3 regions of the Streptomyces sp. NPDC058674 genome follow, and region 2 is predicted to be linked to each of the others. Evidence: riboswitches for the same ligand, from Rfam matches in the RefSeq annotation. Region 2 holds a riboswitch; each other region holds the start of a gene.
What was found. Region 2 has a riboswitch for cyclic di-AMP ahead of ACFWU6_RS08680 (M23 family metallopeptidase). Riboswitches for the same ligand answer to the same signal wherever they lie in the genome.

Region 1 (2,255 bases), on a different contig from region 2:
ATGGCCTGGTCGATCAGCCGCTGCTCGGTGGCGTCGTAGCCGACGAGCTCCGGCCCGATCTGCTCGATGACGGCGAGGACGGCCTTCTCGACACCCTTGCCGAAGTAACGGTTGGGGTCGCCGTCACGGAGCTCGATGGCCTCGAATGCACCGGTGGAGGCGCCGGACGGAACAGCAGCACGGCCGGTGCTGCCATCGTCGAGGCCCACCTCGACCTCGACCGTGGGGTTGCCTCGGGAGTCCAGGATTTCCCGGGCTACGACGACGTCGATGGACGGCACGAGCATCTCCTTCTGGGATGTGACGCTGGATGTGCGGTGGCGTCAGGCCGTGGGATGGCCTTGCCGCCTAGAGCCTAACCGGCTCCGGGCACTCGGTCGGCCGACCGCCCGGGTGCTGGGACGAAAAAGGGTCCGAATACCCCGGATTCAGGACATAGAGCTCTCGGTCGACCGGGTCCTGCCAGCACAAACGCCACCGCCCGGCGCGTGGAGGGACGCGCCGGGCGGTGGACATCGTGCGTGTTGCGCCTGCTCCTACGGCCGTGGCCGCAGGGGTCAGGCCAGGTTCAGCTTCTGACCCGGGAAGATCAGGTCGGCGTCCGGGACGATCTCCTTGTTCAGCTGGAACAGCTTCTCCCAGCCGCCCTGGACGTTGTTGGCCTCGGCGATGGTGCCCAGCGTGTCGCCGGACTTGACCTCGTACGAGCCGTTGCCGGTCTTCGGGGCCTGGGCCTTCGGCTTGGCGACCGGGGCCTCGGCGCGCTCGGAGCGCGTGGTCGGAGCCTCGGCGCGCTTGGCCTCCGCCTTCGGAGCGACCTTCGGGGCCGCCTTCTGCGCGGCCTTCGGGGCTGCCTTGGGGGCTGCCTTCTGCTCGGTCTTCGGCTTGGCGGCCGGAGCCGGGGCGGCGGCGCCGGAGGCGTTGGACAGGCCCTTGCCGCAGTGCGGCCAGGCGCCCTTGCCCTGGCCCTTGAGGACCTTCTCGGCGATGGCTATCTGCTGCGCCTTGGTGGCCTGGTTGGCCTGGGCGGCGTAGGCCTTGCCGCCGAAGGCCGCCCACGTGGAGGACGTGAACTGCAGTCCGCCGTAGAAGCCGTTGCCCGTGTTGATGGACCAGTTGCCGCCGGCCTCGCACTGCGCGACCTTGTCCCACTCGGAGGCGGTGGCGGCGCTGGCGGAGCCGGCGGCCATCAGGGGGGCGGCGACGGCCACGCCGGCGACACCGGCGAGCGTGACGATGCGAACGGCCTTGGAACCGCGGCGGTGCTTGCCCTTGCCGGAAAGCAGCATGGAGTTTCTCCTCACCGACGCCTACGAGGTGAGCTGTCGGGTTCGGGCGAGTGAGTTGCCCGGCCGTGCGACCTAGCGCACGTCTTAACCCCTAGCCGGTGGCGTGACCGTCTCTCAACGGCCGCTCCCGGCGCCTACCTTGGTTCCCCCGCTCCTGCCTTCGGCGCTTGACGCGACGACTGTTCCCCCCGTCCGCCGGCAGGATTCGGCGATGCGGTCGAAGGAGCCCGCGGTGGCGGGCGATTCAGAAGGTAGACAGGTCCCTCCCCGATGTTCAACGAGCAACATCGGGGAGAAACGGCCCCTACTTGCGCCCCTCGCAGGGGTGTTTGCGCAGGTGAGGACGGGGTTTGCGGAAGCCCCTGGGCGGGACACGCCAGTTGACCGGAAGAGACACATGTCTCACTTGCGGAAAACGGACAATCAACGCCTTCTGGGTGCCCGAAGTGCCCCTATTCTGCGCTTAGATCCAGATTCTGGCCAGGCTTGATCAGATCCGCGTCCTTGCCGATGACCTGCTCGTTGGCCTCGTAGAGCGCGTTCCAGCCGCCCTTGAGTCCCTTGGCGTCCGCGATGGCGGTCAGGCTGTCGCCCGTTTTGACGGTGTACGTGGGGTCCGACGCGGCACCGGACGCGCCGGACGCCTCGGGGGCGGCCGGACCGCGGTGCTTGCCGCTGCCCTCGGGGACGGCGGGCACGGCCGCGGGGTTCACGGAGGCCCCCGGAGTGGTCTGGGCCGTGGGCCCGTTGGAGGGGCTCTGCGCGGACCCGCCCGAGGACGAGGGCGAGGGGCCGGGCGTCGTCGGATCAACCGGAGCGGTCGGCGCCGTCGGGTCCACGGGGGTTGTGGGGCTCACGGGCGCCGTCGGGTCCACGGGTGCCGTCGGGTCCACCGGAGCGGTCGGAACGGTCGGCGCGGTCGGGTCGGCCGGGGCCGTGGTCGGCTGGTCCGGGGCCGGCATGACG
Region 2 (2,255 bases):
ACCCTATTGCAACACACGATAATTTCCGAGAGCAGCCGGAAATGCGAAACATTTGCAAAAGACCCCGGCTCGCGGTGTGCGAGCCGGGGTCTTCGGTGAAGCGGGAGGGGCGTACGGGTCAGAGGTTGACGCCGTGCGAGCGCAGGTACGCGACCGGGTTGATGTCCGAGCCGTACGCGGCGCCGGTGCGGGCCTCGAAGTGCAGGTGCGGGCCGCTGGAGTTGCCCGTGGAGCCCGACAGGCCGATCTGCTGGCCCGCGGTGACCTGCTGGCCGGCGGAGACGCTCAGCGAGTCGAGGTGCCCGTACTGGGTGTAGGTGCCGTCGTTGTGCTTGATCACGACGTTGTTGCCGTAGGCACCGCCCCAGCCGGCCTCGACGATGACGCCCGCGCCCACCGCGTGGACCGAGGTGCCCGTGGCGGCGCGGAAGTCGATGCCGGTGTGGCTGCCGGAGGACCACATGCCGCCACCCGCGTGGTACTGGGTGCTGATGCTGCTGTCGACCGGGGCGACGAAGGTGTTGAGGCGCTTGCGCTCCTCGTCGCGGGCCGCGCGTTCGGCGGCCTCGCGCTCGGCCTTGACCTTGGCCTCGGCGAGGCGCTTGGCCTCGGCGGCGCGCTGCTTGGCGTCCGCCTCGGCCTGCGCCTTGGCGGCCGCGGCCTGCGCCTGCGCGGCGGCCTGGTCGGCGGCGCGCTGCTGGGAGTCGGCCTGGTCCTGGATGTCGCCCGCGAGCTCGTCGCCGACGACGACGGCGTTGTAGCCGGCGTCCGGGACGGAGTGCTCGGTGCTGTTGTCCGCGGCGAAGGCCGGGGCTGCGAGGGAGCCGACGACACCCGTGGTGGCGAGAGCGGCTATACCGGCGTAGCCGGCGGTCTTCCGGCTGAGGCGGCTGGAACCGCGGTGCTTGCCGGGGGCGGCGGAACGACTGCCAAACGCCATGAAGGGGTTGATCCTTTCCTTCCCTCTCGCCTACCGGGTTAGCTGACGGGTTCGGAGCAGGAAGGTCTCCTACGGGCTTCCTCTTGCGAGGCGGCCCGATTCACCCCAGGGACTCATGTGGGTCCCCGGCTCCCCAGGCTCACGCCTGACGGGGACTCGGCGATCGCTGTCCGGTGCCGCGGGTGCGGCGGGCACAACTGACGAACAGCACGGCCGACGCTAGGCGGATCATCAGTCAATCGCCAAACAGACGAGCCGTTTTGTTGCGTACGCCACACCGCATACACGCAACCTCACCACTAAACAGACAAAAGGGGCCCCGGCGGACAAGTCCGCCAAAGCCCCTTTGGTTGCCCGTCAGTTGCCGACGACGCTCACGTCACCGATGCCCAGGGCCCGCACCGGCGCCTCGATCTGCGAGGCGTCGCCCACCAGGATCGTGACCAGCCGGTCCGCCGGGAAGGCGTTCACGACCGCCGAAGTCGCCTCCACCGTGCCGGTCTCGGCGAGCTGCGCGTACAACCGCGCCTGGTAGTCGTCCGGCAGCTCCTGCTCGACCTGGTCGGCCAGGGTGCCGGCGACCGAGGCGGCCGTCTCGAACTTCAGCGGGGCCACGCCCACCAAGTTCTGCACCGCCACGTCGCGTTCGGCGTCGGTGAGGCCCCCCTCCGCGAGGGTGCGCAGCACCTTCCAGAGGTCGTCCAGCGCCGGGCCGGTGTTCGGCGTGTCCACCGAGCCGCTGATGGCCAGCATCGAGGCGCCCTTGCCGTCGGCGGTCGACCGCAGCACCTGGCCGAAGGCCCGCACTCCGTACGTGTACCCCTTCTCCTCGCGCAGCACCTTGTCCAGGCGCGAGGTGAGGGTGCCGCCGAGGCAGTACGTGCCGAGCACCTGGGCCGCCCAGACGCGGTCGTGGCGGTCCGCCCCGATGCGGCCGATCAGCAGCTGCGTCTGGACCGCGCCGGGCCGGTCCACGATCACCACGCGGCCGGTGTCGTCGGCGGTCACCGGCGGCACGGGCCGGGGCGCGGCGGAGTTGCCCGTCCAGGCGCCCAGGGTGTCGGCCAGGACGGCGTCCAGGTCGATCCCGGTCAGGTCGCCGACGACCACCGCGGTGGCGGTGGCGGGGCGCACGTGGGCCTCGTAGAAGGCGCGTACGGCCGCGGAGTCGATGCGGGCGACGGTCTCCTCGGTGCCCTGCCGGGGGCGGGACATCCGCAGGGCGGCCGGGAACAGCTCCTTGGAGAGCTGCTGGGCGGCGCGGCGTTGCGGGTTGGCCAGCTCGTGCGGGATCTCGTCGAGCCGGTTGCGCACC
Region 3 (2,255 bases), on a different contig from region 2:
CAAGCTCATCCCGCCGCTCGTCGTGGACGAGGCCGATGTCGACCGGTTCGTCGGTGCCTTCCGCGAGGTCATGGACGAGGCGCACGGTGGATCCGGGCTGATGTGGGACTTCGGCAGGACGCTGGTGAAGCAGGCCGTCGGCAACCGCTGAGGACCGTCGGCCCGCTCCGGACGGGTCACTCCAGCAGCGTCGCGCGCAGCCGGTCGAGGGTCTCGGGCGACAGCCCGAGGCCCTCCGCCAGGTACGGCTCCACGCCGCCCCACCGCTGGTCGATGGTGTCGAAGGCCGCGGTCAGGTAGTCGGCGCGGGCGTCGAACAGCGGGGCGAGGAGCTCCGTGACCTCGGGGGCGCGGGTCTCCTCCGTGTCGCCGCTCCGGCGCACGCGGTAGCGGCGGTGCGGGGCGTTGGACTCCAGGTAGTCGGCCACGATCGCCTCGCGCTCCACGCCCAGGGCGAGGAGGGTGACGGCGACCGACAGCCCCGCCCGGTCCTTGCCGGCCGCGCAGTGCATGAGGGCAGGGACGCTGTCCTCGGCGAGCGCGTGCAGGACCCGGCTGTGCTCGGCGGTGCGCTCCGCGATGATCGTGCGGTAGGAGTTAGCCATCCGGGCGGCGCCCTTCCCGTCGCCCAGGACCGCGCGGAGCTGGTCGAGGTCGCCGTCGCGGACCATCTTCCAGAACTCCCGCCCGTCGGCCGGATCCGAGAGCGGGATGTTCACGTTCCGCACGCCGGGGAGGTCCACGTCCGGGCCTTCCAGCGCGTGGTCGGCGCCGTTGCGGAAGTCGAAGACGGTGTGCAGTCCGAGCGAGGCGAGGAACTCTGCGTCGTTTTCAGTGGCATGTGCCAGATGTCCGCTTCGGAAGAGTCGCCCCGACCTGACCCTCCGTCCATTCGAAGCGGGCAAACCGCCCAGATCGCGGAAGTTGCGCACTCCGACCAGCTGCGGCTCGGGCTGCGGCCGTCCGGTCGGGGCCGGGGGTATCTGCTGGGTCACGTGAGCTCCTCCGCATCGTCGTGGTGTGTCCGAATTACACTACTTGGCGCCAACTTGCCATATCCGGAACCGAGATCGGACGCGTCCCGTGAGCCAGATCATACGGTGACCCTGAGTGCCTGATCGCGAAGGCCCAACGGCCCGGCCCGGGCGGGTGCCGGCTGTACGGAATGGACAGAGGGTGACGGGAATTCCGGCAGTCCCTCATGTCTGTGAATGCGTCAGGGAATTCGTGGCTTGTTCCCTGCGCCCCCACTCGATTACCTTCGCGACCGACCCGGGTGGAACGCCGAATCCTGCCGCCTCCCGGAAACCGCACCCGACTATTCACGCGCGGCAGGAGCGGGGGAACCAGGTAAGCCGCCGTACCGGATCTTTATACCGGGACGGCTCGGGGTGAAGCAGTACATGTCCCTTTACGTGTACCGCCGGACATCTCCAGTCCGAACCCGACAGCTCACCTCGCAGGCGACGGAGAGGAACCGTCCATGCCCGCAACGGGTAAGCACCGCCGTCCCAAGTCCCGTTCCCTTTCCCGCGGCTTCGCCGTCGCGGGCACCGGTGGGGCCGCCCTCGCGCTGCCGCTGATGGGCGCCGCGGGCGCCCAGGCGGCCGGCGCTCCGGCCGCCGCCCCGGCCACCTCTCCCGCGGTGGCCGCCCAGACCCCGGTCGCGCTCCAGGCCGCGCCCGTCGCCGCCCCGGCCGCCGTCCCGACGGCCGTGCCGAACGCGGCGCCGAAGGTGTACACGGTCGTGCCCGGGGACTACCTCTCCAAGATCGCCGCGGAGCGGGACGTGTCCGGAGGCTGGGAGCAGCTGTACGCGGACAACCGCGAGGCCGTCGGCACCGACCCCTCGCTGATCCACCCGGGTCTGAAGCTGACGCTCGGCGCGAACGGCGAGGCGGCTCCGCAGGCAGCCGCCCCGGCCCCCGCCCCGACCGCGAAGCCGGCGCCGAAGAAGCAGAAGCCGGCCGAGGCCCCGGTCTCCGGCAAGGCGGCCTCCGGCGACCAGGCGGCGCCCGCGCCCGCCGCGAAGCCGAAGGCGAAGCAGCAGAGCCCGCAGGGCGGCAACACCTCCGCCGGCGCGAAGGCCCCCGCCGGCGCCGGCTTCGTGGCCCCCGTCGGCGGCGGGGTCTCCACCCAGTACAGGGCGAGCGGTGCCATGTGGTCCTCCGGCTACCACACCGGTGTCGACTTCATCGCGAGCTCGGGCACCACCGTCAAGGCCGTCGGCGCGGGCACCGTGGTCTCCGCCGGCT

Region 1: it holds a riboswitch for cyclic di-AMP, as region 2 does, so the genes downstream of both, ACFWU6_RS22925 (transglycosylase family protein) here and ACFWU6_RS08680 (M23 family metallopeptidase) in region 2, are expected to answer to the same signal.
Region 3: it holds a riboswitch for cyclic di-AMP, as region 2 does, so the genes downstream of both, ACFWU6_RS04890 (peptidoglycan DD-metalloendopeptidase family protein) here and ACFWU6_RS08680 (M23 family metallopeptidase) in region 2, are expected to answer to the same signal.

The regions. Positions count from the first base shown of each region.
Region 1 covers NZ_JBHXSC010000047.1:40,668-42,922, reverse strand. The annotation lists gene eno (phosphopyruvate hydratase) at 1-287, opposite strand, end outside; gene ACFWU6_RS22925 (transglycosylase family protein) at 558-1,289, opposite strand; cyclic di-AMP (ydaO/yuaA leader) riboswitch at 1,293-1,465, opposite strand; gene ACFWU6_RS22920 (transglycosylase family protein) at 1,742-2,255, opposite strand, start outside.
Region 2 covers NZ_JBHXSC010000011.1:34,755-37,009, forward strand. The annotation lists gene ACFWU6_RS08680 (M23 family metallopeptidase) at 119-940, opposite strand; cyclic di-AMP (ydaO/yuaA leader) riboswitch at 953-1,112, opposite strand; gene ACFWU6_RS08685 (M16 family metallopeptidase) at 1,298-2,255, opposite strand, start outside.
Region 3 covers NZ_JBHXSC010000006.1:305-2,559, reverse strand. The annotation lists gene ACFWU6_RS04900 (aspartate aminotransferase family protein) at 1-151, shown strand, start outside; gene ACFWU6_RS04895 (tyrosine-protein phosphatase) at 177-995, opposite strand; cyclic di-AMP (ydaO/yuaA leader) riboswitch at 1,273-1,481, shown strand; gene ACFWU6_RS04890 (peptidoglycan DD-metalloendopeptidase family protein) at 1,484-2,255, shown strand, end outside.